Regions from separate parts of the Geomonas diazotrophica genome, predicted to be linked through region 1. Evidence: riboswitches for the same ligand, from Rfam matches in the RefSeq annotation. Region 1 holds a riboswitch; each other region holds the start of a gene.
What was found. Region 1 has a riboswitch for molybdenum cofactor ahead of KP003_RS09745 (molybdopterin molybdotransferase MoeA). Riboswitches for the same ligand answer to the same signal wherever they lie in the genome.
Positions count from the first base shown of each region.

Region 2: linked by a shared signal. The riboswitch ahead of KP003_RS12845 (aldehyde ferredoxin oxidoreductase family protein) and the one ahead of KP003_RS09745 (molybdopterin molybdotransferase MoeA) in region 1 are both predicted to bind molybdenum cofactor.
Region 3: linked by a shared signal. The riboswitch ahead of KP003_RS03230 (hypothetical protein) and the one ahead of KP003_RS09745 (molybdopterin molybdotransferase MoeA) in region 1 are both predicted to bind molybdenum cofactor.

Region 1 covers NZ_CP077684.1:2,239,266-2,245,063, forward strand. The annotation lists gene KP003_RS09730 (sensor histidine kinase) at 1-1,446, shown strand, start outside; gene KP003_RS09735 (MOSC domain-containing protein) at 1,730-2,158, opposite strand; gene moaA (GTP 3',8-cyclase MoaA) at 2,175-3,155, opposite strand; molybdenum cofactor riboswitch at 3,478-3,596, shown strand; gene KP003_RS09745 (molybdopterin molybdotransferase MoeA) at 3,673-4,884, shown strand; gene moaC (cyclic pyranopterin monophosphate synthase MoaC) at 4,886-5,362, shown strand; gene mog (molybdopterin adenylyltransferase) at 5,378-5,798, shown strand, end outside.
Region 2 covers NZ_CP077684.1:2,955,104-2,960,901, forward strand. The annotation lists gene KP003_RS12840 (iron-containing alcohol dehydrogenase) at 369-1,532, shown strand; molybdenum cofactor riboswitch at 1,787-1,908, shown strand; gene KP003_RS12845 (aldehyde ferredoxin oxidoreductase family protein) at 1,949-3,679, shown strand; gene KP003_RS12850 (MoaD/ThiS family protein) at 3,750-3,974, shown strand; gene KP003_RS12855 (HesA/MoeB/ThiF family protein) at 3,976-4,827, shown strand; gene KP003_RS12860 (molybdopterin molybdotransferase MoeA) at 4,992-5,798, shown strand, end outside.
Region 3 covers NZ_CP077684.1:743,470-749,267, reverse strand. The annotation lists gene KP003_RS03245 (aminotransferase-like domain-containing protein) at 1-91, opposite strand, end outside; gene KP003_RS03240 (glycosyltransferase) at 582-1,601, shown strand; gene KP003_RS03235 (hypothetical protein) at 1,672-1,959, opposite strand; gene KP003_RS03230 (hypothetical protein) at 1,961-2,704, opposite strand; molybdenum cofactor riboswitch at 2,808-2,925, opposite strand; gene KP003_RS03225 (helix-turn-helix transcriptional regulator) at 3,067-3,420, opposite strand; gene KP003_RS03220 (permease) at 3,477-4,007, opposite strand; gene KP003_RS03215 (permease) at 4,004-4,477, opposite strand; gene KP003_RS03210 (methyl-accepting chemotaxis protein) at 4,685-5,798, shown strand, end outside.

The DNA.
Region 1 (5,798 bases):
CCTGCCCCGTTGAACGGGGCCATGTTCCTCTTCGTTGCCGCCCCCGTGCGCGACCAGGCCGGCAACGTGGTGGGCGCCCTCTACGGCGGTGTCCTGTTGAACAACAACAAGAAGCTGGTGGACAAGATAAAGAACGTCGTCTACGAAGGGGCCAAGCTGAACGGCCGCGACGTGGGGAACTCCACCATCTTCCAGGGGGACGTCCGGATCGCCACCAACGTCCCCAACACCGACGGCAGCCGAGCCATCGGGACCAAGCTCTCCGCGCCGGTGTACGACCGCGTCCTTTTGAAAGGTGCCAAGTGGGTGGGAAGGGCCTTCGTGGTGAACGACTGGTATCTGACCGCCTACGAGCCGATCCTGTCGCTGCAGGGGGTGCCCATCGGTGCGCTCTACGTGGGGATGCTGGAGAGCCACTACTCGGCGGTGAAGACCGACATGGCCGTGCTCTTGAGCTTCGTGCTCCTCTTGAGCGGGCTGACCGGCGTCTCCATGGCCGGGTTTCTCGGGCGCAAGCTGGCACAGCCGATCAAGGAGCTGGAGCTTTTGACCAGACGCGTCGCGGCAGGCGAACGTGACGTGCAGAGCAACATCGACTCGCGCGACGAGATCGGCGACCTGGCCGACCGCTTCAACGACATGAGCCGGTCGCTCGGCGAGCGCGAAAACAGCATCATCGAGCTGAATCGCAACCTGGAAGAAAAGGTGCAGCAGAGAACGGCGGAACTGGAGGAGAAGAACCGCCTCCTCGTGCAGACGCGCGAGGAGCTTTTGCGGGTGGAGAAGCTGGCGGCGATCGGCGAGCTGGCTGCGGGCGTCGCCCACGAGATCAACAACCCCATGGCGATCATCCGCGGCAACACGGAGCTATTGCAGCTCTCGGTCCCGGAGGACGCGCCGAACCGGGAGGAAGTCGACACCATCTTCCAGCAGGTGAAACGGGTGGAGCGCATCGTCTCCAACCTTTTGAAGTTCGCCAGGCGCGAGCAGATGGAGCGCGGCGAGGTTCACCTGAACGAGCTGCTGCACGAGATCGTTGGGCAGATGAGACACCAGGTTTCACTGGAGAAGATAGAAGTGCTCGAGTTCTACGCGGAGCAAAGGGCCGTGATCGAAGGGGACCAAGACCAGTTACGGCAGGTGTTCACCAACCTGATCCTGAACGCCGTGCAGGCGATGCCCCGGGGTGGGGTGCTCTGCATCAAGAGCGCTCCGGTGGGAAGCGGCGACAACTACGAGGTGAAGATTTCGGACACCGGGGTCGGCATAGAGCTGGAGAACCTGAGGCAGGTGTTCAACCCCTTCTACACCACCAAGGCCAACGGCACCGGGCTCGGGTTGTCGGTCAGTTACGGCATCATCAGGGAACACGGCGGCTGCATCGACGTGGAAAGCGTTCCCGGACAGGGGAGCAGCTTCACCGTGCTTCTCCCCTGCGAGCGCTAAGCGCCCCACGCTCCCCACAAGAAACGGCCGCGAGCACTTGCGCTTCGCGGCCGTTTCGGTCTTGCATCAGTTGCAGAGTCCATGGGACCTAAGGGACCTAAGGGACCTAAGGGACCTAAGGGACCTAAGGGACCTAAGGGGCCTAAGGGGCCTAAGGGGCCTAAGGAGCCTAAGGTCCGCCGGCCTCGAGTGGGGCACCGGAAGAGACACGCCGCTCGCGGCAGTCGGCGCCGCGTCCTCGGCAGGTTGCGGGGCCCGTTTCGAGCAGCAGCCAGTCGTGCCCTTACACCACGACCTGGTCTCCCGGCCTGACCACCCCGCCCTTCAGCACCCGGGCGAAGATCCCCTCTTTGGGCATGACGCAGTCGCCGGCCTGGTAGTAGATGGCGCAACGGGTATGGCACTCCTTGCCGATCTGGGTCACCTCGAGGAGGGTCTCCCCCAGTTCGATCTTGGCACCGATGGGAAGGCTCACCAGGTCGACCCCTTCGGTGGTGATGTTCTCGGCGAAATCCCCCTCCTTCACGTCCAGCCCGAGCGCCTGCATCTTGGCGATGCTCTCCTGGGCCAACAGGCTCACCTGGCGGTGCCAGTCGCCGGCATGGCCGTCGCCGACGATCCCGTGCTCCTCGCGCAGGGTGACTTCGGGTACCGGGGTCTTTCTTTCCCCTTTGTTCTTGCTGATGTTGACGGCGATGATCTTTCCGGTCATGCGTTCTCCTTGTTTTTCAGCCCCCCACGCGGGACATGGCGAAAGGTTTGGTTTCAGAGCCCTCGTCGGTCACTTCGTGCCGTCCGGGTTTGGCGGCCACGATGCGCCTGATCTCCTGGCGCAGCAGTTCTGCGTCACCGGTCGCTAGTACCGGTTTCAGGTCAACCCCCTCCCCCGAGAACAGGCACCCTTTGGCGACACCTGACGCTGTGACGCGCAGACGGTTGCAGCCATCGCAGAAGTGCCCGGTCATGGCGGTGATGATCCCGAGCGACCCGGGTGCCCCCTTGATGCGGAAGTTCTTGGACGGGCCGGAGCGCTCGGTGTTGCTGCTTTCCTCGATCTCGTACTCGCGGGCGATGCGTTCCCGGATTTCAGCGCCGGGGACGGTCAGGTCGCGCCAGTCGGCGTCACCGGAAGTGGGCATGTACTCGATGAAGCGCACGGCGTAGGGGCGTTTCAGGGTGAGCGCCGCGAAGTCGAGAATCTCGTCGTCGTTCACGCCCCGCATCACCACCACGTTGATCTTGTGCGGTGGAAAGCCGACCCGCTCCGCCTCTTCGATGCCGTCCAAAACACGCTGCAGTTCGCCTCCCCGGGTGACGGTGGCGAAGATCTCCGGCTTGAGTGAATCCAGGCTGATGTTGAGCCTCTGCACCCCGGCGTCCTTCAGGCCTTGGGCCATCTCCTTCAGGAGCAGACCGTTGGTGGTCAGCACCAGTTCCTTGAGCCCCGGCAACGCGGCAAGGCGCGCCAGGAAATCGACGATCCCCTTGCGCACCAGCGGTTCCCCGCCGGTCACGCGGATCTTCTCGATCCCGGCGGCGACCGCCTCGGCGGAGATCCGGAGCAGGTCCTCGTAGGATAGCATCTCGCAGTGGCCCAGCTTCTCCACGCCCTCTTCCGGCATGCAGTAGCTGCAGCGCAGGTTGCAACGGTCGGTGACCGAGAGGCGCAGGTAATTAATGCGCCTGCCGTAGGTATCTATCAATGACATAATATGTCCTGACTTCAGGTATTTGTCGCGTCAAACTGCAAGATGGGCCTGACCGGTTTTCCAGCAGGCCGACACTGCTTTCGGATACACGCTAAAAACCATACCTTGTTTGGCAAACGGAAATCAACCACTTTAATGAGGGAGATTGGCGAGCGCCCGCGGAGAACCAGGGAAAGTATACGGTAGCCAAACCGAGCCGATCGGGGAGTAAAAACAACGCAAAGACGTGGTGTTGTCGCGCCGTCGATCTGAGTGGGCCGCCCAATCTTAAGCTAAAATAATTGTTTATTTTGCGGCAAATATGCTATCCCTTTGGGAAAATATGCAGAACGTCTCCGAGCCGCGGCCGTCTAAAGGGAAACTCCCCAGGGTGCCGCAGCCGATGGGTGCTGCCGGAAACGGCACCGCCTCCCTCTTGGAAAGGAGAAGCACCGCCGCATCGCGCACGGGCCCCTCTTCCTTCACGGAGTCGGGCCCTTTTTCGTTATTGCCATTACCAAGGAACAAAGAGGAAGAGATGACGAACTACGAGCAAGCCAGACGCATGGTCATCGACAAGGTGGCGCCTGCCGGCGTGGAAAGGGTGCTGCTGCTGGAAGCCGCCGGCCGAGTGCTGGCCGAGGACTACGTGGCGCCCAAGGACATGCCGCGCTGGGACAACTCCGCCATGGACGGCTTCGCCGTCAGGAGCGCTGACTGCGCGCCGGGGACCGTGCTCAAGGTCACCGACTACATCCCCGCCGGCGTCAGTTCCGATGACGTGGTGACGCCGGGGTGCGCCGCGCGGATCATGACCGGCGCCCCTATCCCGCCTGGGGCCGATGCGGTCGTCCCGATAGAAGAGACCGAGAACACGGCGGAGACCGTGAAGCTGCTGCAACAGGTGAAAAAGCACGACCACATCCGTTTTCAGGGCGAGGACGTGCGCGGCGGCGAGGCGATCATGCCACGGGGGACCGTGATCGGAGCGCCCCAGGTGAGCCTGATGGCCTCTTTTTCCACTGTGCTGGTGCCTGTTTACCGCAAGGTGCGCGTGGCCATCCTCTCCACCGGTGACGAGCTGGTCGAGGTCGGCACCGAACCCAAGGAGAGCCAGATCGTCAACAGCAACACCCTTGCGCTCGCCACCGCCATCAAGCTCTGCGGCGCCGAGCCGGTCATCCTCGGCATCGCCCGCGACGACAGGGAGAGCCACCGTGCGCTCCTCTCCGAGGGACTGAAGGCCGACGTCCTGGTCACCTCGGCGGGTGTCTCCGCCGGCGACCGGGACCTGGTGCGCGAGGTGCTGGCGGAGCTGGGTGTTGTGGAGCAGTTCTGGAAGCCCGGCATCAAGCCCGGCGGCCCCACCGCCTTCGGCATGAAGGGGAACGTCCCGGTCTTTTCCCTCCCCGGCAACCCGGTCTCCACCATGATCACCTTCGAGGAGTTCGCCCGCCCCGCCATCCTGCGCATGATGGGGCACGAAAAGGTGTTCCGTCGCACCGTGAGCGGCATCCTGAAGGAAGGGGCGCGCAAGAAGGCGGGCAAGGTAAACTTCCTGCGCGTTCACGTCGCCATCGAGGGGGGACGCTTCGTCGCCAGCACCTCGGGCGATCAGAACACCGGGATACTGAAGACCATGCTGCGTTGCAACGCCCTGGCCATTCTCCCGGCGGAGGCGACCGAGTTCGCCGTCGGCGCGGAAGTAGATCTGCACCTGCTCGACCCCACATTGGAAATGGAGGTTTAACATGTCGTTCAACCACTTCGACGCCAGCGGCAACGCCATCATGGTCGACGTAAGCCAGAAGACCCCGACCATGCGCACCGCCATAGCAGGCGCCCTGCTGACCCTGAAACCCGAAACCGTGCAGTCCATCGTGTCCGGCCGGATGGCAAAGGGGGACGTACTCGGCGTGGCGCGGCTTGCCGGTATCGCCGGAGCCAAGAAGACACCCGACCTGATTCCCCTCTCCCACCCTCTTGCCATCCACCACGTCGCCATAGAGTTCGAGGTGGACGAGGCCCGGGGAACCATAGGCGTCATGGCCACCGTCCGCGCCTTCGAGCGCACCGGCGTCGAGATGGAAGCCATGACCGCCGCCACGGTAGCCGCGCTGACCGTGTACGACATGTGCAAGGGGACCGACAAGGGCATCGTCATCTCCGACGTGAAGCTGCACTACAAGGAAGGCGGCAAGAGCGGCGTCTTCAAGCGCGAGGACTAAAGGAGAAACACCACCATGCGAGCAGCCATTCTCACCCTCAGCGACCGCTGTTCCACCGGAGAACGTGCCGACGGCAGCGGGCCGGCGCTAAAAGCCTGGCTCGAGGAACGCGGCGTCACCGTCGCCTGCACCGACGTCATCCCCGACGAGGGGGCCCTCATCTCAGAAAAGCTCATCGAGTGGGCCGACAGCGGCGCCTACGATCTCATCCTCACCACCGGCGGCACCGGCGTCTCGCCGCGCGACGTCACCCCGGAAGCGACCGAGCGCGTGGTGGAGCGCCTCCTTCCCGGCTTCGGCGAGGTGATGCGCATGGAGAGCCTCAAGAAGACCCCGCACGCCATCATCTCAAGGGCCGTGGCCGGCATCAGAAAAAACGCCCTTATCATCAACCTCCCCGGGAGCCCCAAGGGGGCCACCGAGAACATCGGCTTCG
Region 2 (5,798 bases), 720 kb from region 1:
CATGGGAAACGAACCGATTTTTGTCTTTTTGAATTCAACACGCGGGCGGGGAGTGCGAGCCTGGTCGGCGGATCAAAACGGCCGTTCCACAAAAGAGCAAATGTTCCATTGTGGAACGTCGCAACTGTTCGATTTGAGGACGCAACTTTGGAGGGGGCTAGCCGGGAGGTAAACAGAGCGATCGTTAAGTATACGGTATCCTGTGAATATTATTCAGTATCCCGAAAAATTGTGTTTACGGCAAATTCTGGTACGCCCCTTGCGATAGTGTAGAAAACCGTTTTAGGAAAGTGTATGCAACACCGCACCACCTTCTTAAAAACAAAAAGAACCGGGTCATCCCGGAAAAACAACAGGGGGAAATGAAAATGGCATTAGGAGAGCAGACTTACGGTTTCTTCATTCCGACGGTATCGCTGATGGGCGTTGGTTCCGCTAAGGAAACCGGCGAGCAGGTCAAGGCACTGGGCGCATCCAAGGCGCTGATCGTCACCGACAAAGGCCTCTCGGCCATGGGCGTTGCCGACAAGATCAAGGAGCAGGTGGAAGCTGCCGGCGTTAAAGCTGTCATCTTCGACGGCGCCGAGCCGAACCCGACCGACATCAACGTGCACGACGGCGTGAAGGCATACCAGGAAAACGGTTGCGACGCGATCATCTCCCTGGGCGGCGGCTCCTCCCACGACTGTGGTAAGGGCATCGGCCTGGTCATCGGCAACGGCGGCCACATCCGCGACTTCGAAGGCGTGAACAAGTCCACCAAATCCATGCCGGCATTCGTCGCTATCAACACCACCGCCGGTACCGCTTCCGAAATGACCCGCTTCTGCATCATCACCAACACCGACACCCACGTAAAGATGGCCATCGTCGACTGGCGCTGCACTCCGAACATCGCCATCAACGACCCGCTGCTCATGGTCGGCAAGCCGGCAGCTCTGACCGCTGCCACCGGCATGGACGCCCTGACCCACGCGGTTGAGGCATACGTCTCCACCATCGCCACCCCGATCACCGACGCCTGTGCCATCAAAGCCATCGAGCTGATCGCCGAGTACCTCTCCAAGGCTGTCGCCAACGGCGAAGACCTCGAGGCACGCGACAGGATGGCTTACGCCGAGTACCTGGCCGGCATGGCGTTCAACAACGCGTCGCTTGGCTACGTTCACTCCATGGCTCACCAGCTGGGCGGCTTCTACAACCTGCCGCACGGCGTCTGCAACGCCATCCTGCTGCCGGCCGTCAGCCAGTACAACCTGATCGCCTGCCCGAAGCGTTTCGCTGACATCGCCAAGGCTCTGGGCGAGAACGTCGACGGCCTCTCCGTGACCGAAGCCGGCCAGAAAGCGATCGACAGGATCCGCACCCTCTCCGCTTCCATCGGCATCCCGACCGGCCTCAAGGCCCTCAATGTCAAGGAAGAGGACCTGGCCATCATGGCAGAGAACGCAAAGAAGGACGCTTGCCAGTTCACCAACCCGCGCAAAGCGACCCTCGAGCAGGTCATCCAGATCTTCAAGGACGCAATGTAGTAGGCACTTGCCCCAACGTCCCTCCCCCTTGCGGGGGGGGGACAGGGTGAGGGGGAAGGCGCCACCGGCATCACTGATGGCACCCACCCCTCCAGGGGGAGCCAAAAGATCGCCTGCTGGCGGTCCGGCGGCAGATACCTGAACACCTGTAGGGGCGAATACTCATTCGCCCCGCTTCAAACCGCCTGCGGGCCCAACCGGCGCGCAGGCCCGAACACATGCAAGAGATGCGTAAGCGGTGTCGGGTCAGTCACGCATCAAAAAATCTCCGAGCCGTCGCAGCCTAAAAGGGCACGTCCCTCATGGCTCCAGGCCAACGGGTTTCGCTGGAAACGGCGGAGCCTCCCTCTTGGAAAGGAGTCCCGGCCGTCGGGTACCGCCGGTAGAACTAAATAAAAACAGGGAGCTTGAAAAGCATGGATAAGATTTTTCGCGTCAACATGACCGACCTCACCACCAAGATCGAAGAAGTCCCGGCAGCATGGGCAGGCCTGGGTGGCCGTGGTCTCACCTCCACCATCGTGGCCGCCGAAGTGCCGCCGACCTGCCACGCGCTTTCCGCCGATAACAAGCTGGTCTTCGCACCGGGTCTTCTGACCGGCACCCCGGCTGCCAACTCCGGCCGCCTCTCCGCAGGCGCCAAGAGCCCGCTCACCGGCGGCATCAAGGAGAGCAACGCAGGCGGCACCGCGGCCCAGATGCTGGCCAAACTCGGCATCAAGGCCCTGATCATCGAAGGCGCTCCGAAAACCGGCGCATGGTACAACCTGGCCGTGGGCGTAAACGGCGTCACCATCAGCGAGGAGAAGGAACTGCTCGGTCTTGGTAACTTCGCCGTCATCGACGCGGTCGAGGCGCGCCTGGGCAAGAAAACCGGCGTTCTCACCATCGGCCCGGCCGGCGAACTGAAGATGACCGCCGCCAACATCTCCGTCAAGGACCCGGACAGCAAGATCCGCAGCCACGGCCGTGGCGGCCTGGGCGCAGTCATGGGCTCCAAGCAGATCAAGTTCATCTCCATCGACGGCGAAGGCGCCCCGGGCGTGAAGATCGCCGATCCCGAGAAATTCAAGGGCGCAGCCAAGGTGTTCGCCAAGGCGCTCCTCGACCACCCGGTTTCCGGCGAGGGCCTGCCGACCTACGGCACCAACGTCCTGGTCAACATCCTCAACGAGGCCGGCGGCCTGCCGACCAAGAACTTCACCGTCGGCCAGTTCGAAGGCCACGACAAGATCTCCGGCGAGACCATGCACGACACCATCGCGGCGCGCGGCGGGAAGGTCAAGCACGGCTGCCACGCCGGCTGCATCATCCAGTGCTCGCAGGTCTACAACGACAAGGACGGCAAGTACGTCACCTCCGGTTTCGAGTACGAGACCATCTGGGGCCTGGGCGCCGACTGCTGCATCGACAACCTGGACGACATCGCCCGCGCCGACAACCTGATGGACGACATCGGGATCGACTCCATCGAGACCGCGGTCATGTTCGGCGTGGCCATGGAGGCCGGCATCCTTAACTGGGGCGACTCCAAGGAGATGCTCCGCCTGCTGACCGAGGAAATCGCCAAGGGGACCGCGCTGGGCCGCGTCCTGGGCGGCGGCGCCGGTTCTGTCGGCCGCACCTACGGCGTAACCCGCGTACCGGTGGTCAAGAACCAGGGCATCCCGGCCTACGATCCGCGCTCCGTCAAGGGGATCGGCATCACCTACGCCACCTCCACCATGGGCGCCGACCACACCTCCGGCTACACCATCGCCACCAACATCCTGAACGTCGGCGGCTACGTCGATCCGCTCAAGAAGGACGGCCAGGTCGAGCTCTCCCGTAACCTGCAGATCGCTACCGCAGCGGTCGACTCGACCGGTATGTGCATCTTCGTCGCCTTCCCGGCGCTGGACATCCCGGAGTGCCTGCCGGCCCTGATCGACATGATCAACGCCCGCTTCGGCATCGCCCTCACCGGCGACGACGTCACCAACCTGGGCAAGCACATCCTGAAACTGGAGCGTGACTTCAACCAGAAAGCCGGCCTCACCAGCGTCCACGACCGCCTGCCGGACTTCTTCAAGACCGAGCCGGTCGCACCGCACAACGCGGTGTGGGACTTCACCGATGCGGAAATCGACGAGTTCTGGAACTTCTAGGAACCACCATTACCCGGCGTGACGGAAGTCACGCCGGGTTTTTCCGTTTGAGCCAACAAGCAGGTGCCGCATGAAGATAACACTCAAGCTTTTCGCCACGTTCAGAAACGGCAGGTTCAAGGTCGCCGAGCAGGAATTACCCGAGGGGACCGACGTGCGCCAAGTAGTGCTGGGGCTGGGACTCACCGAGGAAGAGATCGGCATCGTGATGCTGAACGGCCGGCACGGTGAACTGGACAGCACGTTGAGCCACGGCGATACCCTCTCGCTCTTTCCCTTGGTCGGAGGAGGCTGATATGCGCAAGGTCATCACTTTTCTGAAAGAGCAGACCAATGACGGCCTGCTCCCCTGGAGTGCCCAGGACGCAACCGCAAAGCGCTTCAGCCTGAGCCACGCCGCGGTCGAACTGCTCGCCCTGCAAAACGGGATCTTCCCGGCCCGCTACCAGCGCAACAAGAACATGATCCAGATCGAAGAGCAGCTGCGCCTGTTCCAAAGCCGCGTTGCGGTGATCGGCTGCGGCGGCCTGGGCGGCTACATCCTGGAAGAGCTGGCGCGCCTGGGGGTGGGACAGATCGTAGCCATCGACCCGGACATATTCGAGGAACACAACCTGAACCGGCAGATCCTCTCCTCCCCCGCCAACCTGGGACAGCCCAAGGTGGCGGCAGCGGCCGAGCGGCTGGCACAGGTCAATCCCGCCGTCACAGTCACCGCCATCCAGGACGCCTTCTGCCTGGCCAACGGTTTCGAACTGCTGGCGGGAACGCACGTGGCGGTTGATGCCCTGGACAGCATCTCGTATCGGCTGCAGCTGGCCGAATTCTGCAACCTGGCCGGCATCCCCATGGTGCACGGCGCCATCGGCGGCTGGTACGGCCACGTCGCCTCCCAATTCCCCGGCGAGACCACCGTGCAGCAGATCTACCGCCACTGGGTCGCCGGCAAGGGAATCGAACAGCAACTCGGCAACCCCGCATTCACCCCGGCCGTCGTGGCAAGCCTCGAGGTAGCTGAGGTCTGCAAGATTCTCCTCGGCAAGGGTGAGCCGCTCCGAAACCGCAAGCTCTCCATCGACCTGCTGGAAATGGAGATGCAGGAAATCTCCTACGCTCCGGCCCCGGTCACCCTGGTGGACGCCGCCTGACAGTCCCGCTTCCCTCCTCGCCGTCAGGGCCTTCGTCCGCCGCGGACTCCGGTCCTCAGGCGGAATGGGGACTGGGGTAAGGGATACGCTTCAAAGCGGCAACGCTGCCGCTAAAAAAACAAGCGACGCCGTCGACGACGCCGCATAGAGCACTGAGGTGCATCATGCCAAGCTTTGAAGAAGCGCGAGGCATCATACTGGCCCACGTCGCCCCGCTGGGAGAAGAAAACGTACCGCTGTCCGACGCCCTGGGGCGCGTGGTGAGCAGGGACATCATCGCCCCGTGGGACCTGCCGCAGTACGACAATTCGGCCATGGACGGCTATGCCGTACACGCCGCCGACTGCACCTCGGTCCCCACCCGACTCATGATTACCGGCTTCCTCCCGGCCGGCGGCGAGGAATGCCCCGCCGTGACCGTCGGTTGCGCGGTGCGGATCATGACCGGCGCCCCCATCCCCCCCGGTTGCAACGCCGTGGTCCCGATCGAGGAAACAGAGCAGGCTGGGGACCAGGTTGTCATCAACCAGAAGGTGCTCCCCAAACAGCACGTCCGGATCAAGGGAAGCGACGTCGCCTCCGGCACCCAGGTCCTCCCGGCCGGCAGCCAGGTCCGTCCCGCCGAGATCGGCATGCTGGCGGCCATGGGGCAGGCGCTGGTGCCGGTGTACCGCAAGGCACGGGTAGCCATCCTCTCCACCGGAGACGAGCTCATCGAGCTGGGCGAAAGCCCGAGGTCCGGCAAGGTGATCAACTCCAACGCCCTGTCGCTCGCCGCCGCTGTGCGCGAGGCGGGGGCGGAACCGGTGCTGCTCGGAATCGCGCGTGACAACCTGGAAAGCCACAGCGACAAGATGCAGGAGGGGCTTTGCTGCGATGCCCTGATCACCTCGGCAGGCGTCTCCGCCGGTGACCGCGACCTGGTCCGGGAGGTTGCCGCAAGCCTCGGCGCCGAGGAGCAGTTCTGGAAG
Region 3 (5,798 bases), 1.5 Mb from region 1:
CCCTGAAGGTACCCCCGTCGATGAGCGAGACGATCTCGCTCCCCACCCGCTCGTACAGCGGCCTGCAGTCTCTCACCGTTTCCAAGGCCATACCACCTCCCGGTCCTCACCGACGGCGCATCGATGCGCCGCAGGGCTGTCGTCGTCAGAAACTGCCAACTCTTCAAAGTTACAGGCCGACTGTACCTCATAACCATCCCAGGCCACAGTCACAGTTGGGCTCATTTCAAAAGGGTACAGTTATCATAAACGGCAACTGTTACCAATACAATCCACAATTACTGGACCAGTACCGCCGACACAGCTGGAGTGAATGGGTGGCTGGGCTCTCGTGACTCAAAGGCCGCGTAGCTGAGTGTATTTCTTCACCGAGGGATGGACGAGACCTTGCGTTTCCCTCTTTCTTCTTGAGAGAATTCTGAAGAACCTGGGGTGTCGTTGACCACGATGCGCAGCACGCCCCCTCACTTCCCCCCCTTTCGCAAAGGACAGGGGGGACAGGGAGGATTTTTTCTCTTTTGCACCCGACCGACTGCTGGTAAGGTGGGCGGGTAACGTCACACAGGAAGGATCAGAAATATATGAGCACAGCGACCACCACCCCGGCACTGTCCATACTGATGCCGGTCAGAAACGAAGAGAAGCACTTGCCGGCGGCACTCGCATCGCTGTCGGCGCAAAGCTTCCGGGAGTGGGAACTGGTGGCGGTGGACGACGGCTCCACCGACCGCACCCACGAGATTCTCGCGCGTGCCGCCGCGGCCGATCCCCGGGTGCGGGTGCTCGCGACCGGTGGCCAGGGGCTGGTCCCGGCGCTGAACCTCGGCCTTGCCGAGTGCCGTTCGCACCTAGTGGCGCGCATGGACGGCGACGACGTCGCCCACCCGGCCCGCCTCGAGGCGCAGACCGCGTACATGGCCGCACACCCCGAGGTGGGGCTCGTGGCCAGCTGCTTCCAGCATTTCCCCCGGCGCCGGATCGGCAGCGGCATGCTCGGCTACGAGCAGTGGCAGAACTCGCTGTTGAGCCACGAGTCGATCCTCGCCGACCTCTTCGTCGAATCGCCCTTCGTGCATCCAAGCGTCATGTTCAGGAAAAAAGAGGTGCTGCAGGCGGGAGGCTACCGCGACATGGGGTGGGCCGAGGACTACGACCTGTGGCTGCGCCTGGCGGCGGCCGGGACCCGCTTCGCCCGGCTCCCCGCGACGCTCCTCTTCTGGCGCGAGCGCCCGGAACGTACCACCCGCACCAACCCGGCCTACGCGGCGCACGCCATGCGGCTTTGCAAGCTCCACCACCTGCTGCAGGGATTTCTGAAAGGGGAGCGCCGGGTGATCCTGGCGGGGGCAGGCCTCGAGGGGCGGGCCTGGTACCGGATACTGCACGAGGTTGGTATCGCTGTCGAGGCGTGGGTCGATGTCGACCCGAAAAAGATCGGGCGGCAACTGCACGGCGCGCCGGTCCTCTCCACCGGGGAGCTCGAGCGCAACGGCACCAAGCTCCTGATGACGGTCGGCGCCCGTGGCGCGCGTGCGGTGGTCCGGCAGAGCACCCGCCAGGCCGGATTCGTCGAGGGGTGCGACGCCATCTGCGTCGCCTGACCCCGCCCCCCCAGCAACTCCTTCCTGTTATGAAGACCGTAGCCGCAAGCCGGACGGCGGCGACTTCGTTTCACGGGGAGCTGTAAAATGGGGCGTGGTGCATGTCCTCGCCTTCGGACCAACCATTGGTCCGTCCACCTTCGTCAAGCGAAAGCGGCGGCAGGCGCAGGCAGGTGAAGGATTCCACGCTCCAGCGCCGGTAGCGGCAGTTGTAGCAGGAGAGTTCCTCCTCGACGACCTGCTCCTCCTCGACGTCCGCCACGAATAACGCGCAGGCCCCGGCCTGTTCCGCCGCCAACACCCAGGCTTCCTTGCCGTGGGCGAACTCCCTGTTCCCCTTCTGATCGCAGCGCCACATGCTAGTAGGCCTTCAGCTGCTTGCGATGCAGCGTCTGCCAGCGCGCCTTTGCGTCCGACGACTGGGATGCTGCCACCAGGAGCACCGACGCCCCATCCAGAAGCACAGTCTTCGGCTTTTCACCCAGCACCACCAGGTCCTCGTCTTTCAGCCCCTCGCCGGTCACGCTCTTCACCACGTCGACCACGGGATGCTGCAGCAGTTCGTCCACCCGCAGCATCCGGTACGGCTGGGCGAACTCCAGGGACCCCTTGAGACGGCCGTCGTTGCCCGACATCCTGAGCCCGGCGCCGGCCAGGGCGCCGATCACCCCCTGCCCCGTGCCGCCGTGCTGGGAGAGGTGCACACCCAGCCGCCTGGCGAGGTCGTAGGCCTCGTCCATCCCGATCACCTCGCGCTTGGCGCGGCGTCCGAAACCGATCAGCTCGTTGCGCGCCGTCATCCGGGCCGGCACCGCGACGCACAGCCCCGGATCGGAACCGGGCGCGCTCTCCTTCTCCAGGAACTCCGAGACGTACTCGATGACCGGTTCCAGCCACCCCTCGCCCACGTCCGCGAAGAAGCACATGGCGCTGTTGTGCGAGGTGTAGGGGATGTCCGGGTGCACGTAGAGCTGGTGTCGGGTGATGTAGCTGCAGCTGCCCCACCCGCGTTGCTGCAGTTCTTCGGCGATCAGGGAGGCGATCTCCCCGGTCCCCCTGCTCTCGAGGTTGTCGGTATCGTCGATTGAAATGGCTATCCGCATCTGTTTTTCACTCCTGACCGTTGTATTACAAGTTACATAACGTTGGACAAATAAAAAGCCCCGATCCTGGATGGAAAGGGGCCTTTAACAGTTCGGAGTCTCCGCTCTGCCGCAAGGCTCTCCTTTCCAAAAGGGAGGCGCCGCCGTTTCCGGCAGCACCCGTTGGCCCGCAGCCATGAGGAGGTCCTTTTAGGCGGCGAGGCTCGGAGAGGCTCAGATGAATTTGGGCAGAAGCTTTACCACAGGTAAAACGTATACTCCAGAGAAATGTGGCGCGAACGGCAATTTTCCGGCGGGTTACCCTTCCTTGTCCTCCTGCTCGACCTGGTCCATAAGGCGCCGCTCCCTTTCGCACCCGTTGATTACCGGGCTCTGTGACTTCTGATGTCGGCATAGGTCTCAAGGAAGCAGTTGAGATACCCCAGGCGCACCTCGATGTCCTCGCGCCAGCTGTCGAGCTTTTGCCATCCCGCTTCGGTGAGCCGGTACACCCTGCGGGCCGGGCCGCTGCCGCCCGTGTCCCAGTTGGAAGCCACCTGTCCCTCCTCCTCCAGCTGTTGCAGGGTGCGGTACACCGCCGCGCTGTCCGGCCTGGAAAGCGGCATGCGCTGGGAGAGCGCGCTCAGGACGGCGCCGCCGTGGCTCGGCTCCTGCGCCAGGGCAAGCAGGATGAAGGCGGGGAGGTGGCGGTACTGCTGTTTTCGTTTGGGAGGCATGGACGGTTCCTTTCTCGGGCTGTATTTCCGTTCCGTTAGCGGGCGAAGGCGTGATTTCAGGCGTCCACCGCGTCCGGCTGCGCCTGAAGCTCCTGTTCCGGCAGCAGCCGTTCCATGAGGTAGCCGCAGGCGAGGATGCAGGGGACGGTGAGCAAAAGCCGCAGCAGCGCGAAACGCAGGCTGATGAAACTGCTCTCCATCAGGATCATGGGAATCTTGATGGCGCCCCAGGTCCCCAGGAAGATGACGATGTTGGCCAGGCGCGCCCCCTTTTTCCGCAGGGAGACCGCCACGGGGAAGGCGGCGTAGAGCGGCCCGGCGGCCGCGGTCCCAAGCAGCATGGCGACCCCGGCCCCGACCGCGCCGGAGTCCGGGCCGAGGTGCGACTCGACCAGCCGGCGCGGCACCCAGACGTCCAGGAGCCCCATGAGCACCATGACCGGCGGCACGATCGAGAGCACCTCCAGGAGAAACCCGGTGGAGTTGAGCGCTGACAGCCGCGCCGTCGCCGGCTGCCAGGGATAGAGGAGCAGGTTCGCGGCAAGCACGACCAGGAAGAGCCGGTAGTCGACGAGCTTGACCTTCACAGCAGCACCCCCATGGCCAGCCCGATCACGATGGCCGTCACGAAGCACAGCGCCTGGCGCATCAGCGTGAAGCGTTTCCCGAAGCAGGAGATCTCCATCGGCGCGGTCATGACCCCCACCATGGTGAGCGTGGTGACGAACGCGGCCAGGCTCGCCGGGGCGGCCCCCAGCTTGAAAAGGGACCCCACCAGCGCGAAGGCGATCGGCGCAGGCATGGTCACGATGGACCCGATGGCGGAGACCAGGGCGAAGCCCCCGACCCCGCCGTGGCTGAAGAGCTTCCTGATCAGCTCCGGCGGAACCAGCGCAAGCACCAGCCCGACCAGGGCCACCATCCCCAGGATGCGCGGGGCCAGGCCGTGCAGCGACTTTGCGCCGATGCGCAAGGCCCGCCCGGTCTTGTCCGGATCCAGTCGCCAGGACACCAACACCGCCAATGCGGTCCCGCCGTACAAAACTGCCGACATCATGACTCCCCCCTGCTCTCTCAGCCCGCCCCACATACTGTTAATTACAGTATGATGTTTAGAACTGCATGCCAACGGCAAAGCGGAACAGGGACAGGCGGGCCGGCTTTTTCACTTAAGATAATTAAACTTTGTGTCGATATTGAAAGACAGGACAATGAGATGCTCTGACAGGCGCTTCTGAGACCAGCAACTGTGAAGGAGAGAACGATGACCTTTTCGGGAGTCAAGCTTAGTGCAAGACTTGGGGTAGCCTTTGCCGTGGTAGTGGTCCTTATGACAGTGGTCGGAGGATACTCCATCAACAGGATGGCGGTCTTCGACGGCAAGGTCCGGACCCTGATCGAGGACAAGTGGCCCAAGACCGTGGCGCTCAACGACCTCAAGTCGCAGATCAACGTCGTGGCCCGCGGCCTGCGCAACATGGTGATCCTTCAGGACCCGCAGGAGGTGCAGAAGGAGGAAAAGCGCATCGTCGAATCCCTTCAGGCCGCCGACAAGCGCATCGAGGAGCTCAAGAAGACCGCTCACAGCGAGTCGGGAAAGGCCGCCCTCAAGGACGTGATCGATGCCAGGACGGCGTACCAGGAGGCCCAGCACCATGTCATCGCCACCATCAAGGAGGGGGACAGGGAAAAGGCCGGGCAGGAACTGATCGGGCCGATGCGCAAGGCGCAGAGCGCCTTCTTCGCCGCGATCGACAAGATGCTCTCCCACCAGGACAAGGAGATGGTGCGGGTCGGAGAGGAGTCGAAGCAGATGATCGACCAGGGGCGCCTGGTGGTGATAACCCTGCTGGTCGCAGCCGTTGTCCTTTCCATCCTGCTGGCGCTGATGATCGTGCGCAGCATCACCGCCCCGGTCGCGGAACTGATCGCCGCCAACGACCGCCTGGCCGAAAACGACCTCACCGTGTCCATCACCCTTACCGGAAACGACGAGCTGGGGCACCTGGCCGACTCGACCCGCCGCGTGGTGGAAAACCTGCGCGAGATGCTGGGGAGGGTGTCGGAGAGTTCCAGCGAGATCGCCTCGGCATCGCAGCAGTTGAAGGCCACCGCCGAACAGATCGCCACCGGGGCCGAGGAGCTTGCCTCCCAGACCAGCTCGGTGGCCACCGCCAGCGAGGAGATGGCGGCCACCAGCGGCGACATCGCCCAGAACTGCGCCCGCGCCGCCGAGTCCTCCCGACAGAGCAGCGCGTCCGCGGACCAGGGGGGGCACGTCGTGCAGGAGACCATCGCGGGGATGGTGCGCATCGCGGACCGGGTCAGGGAGAGCGCCGGCACCGTGGAGAGCCTCGGGGCGAGATCGGAGCAGATCG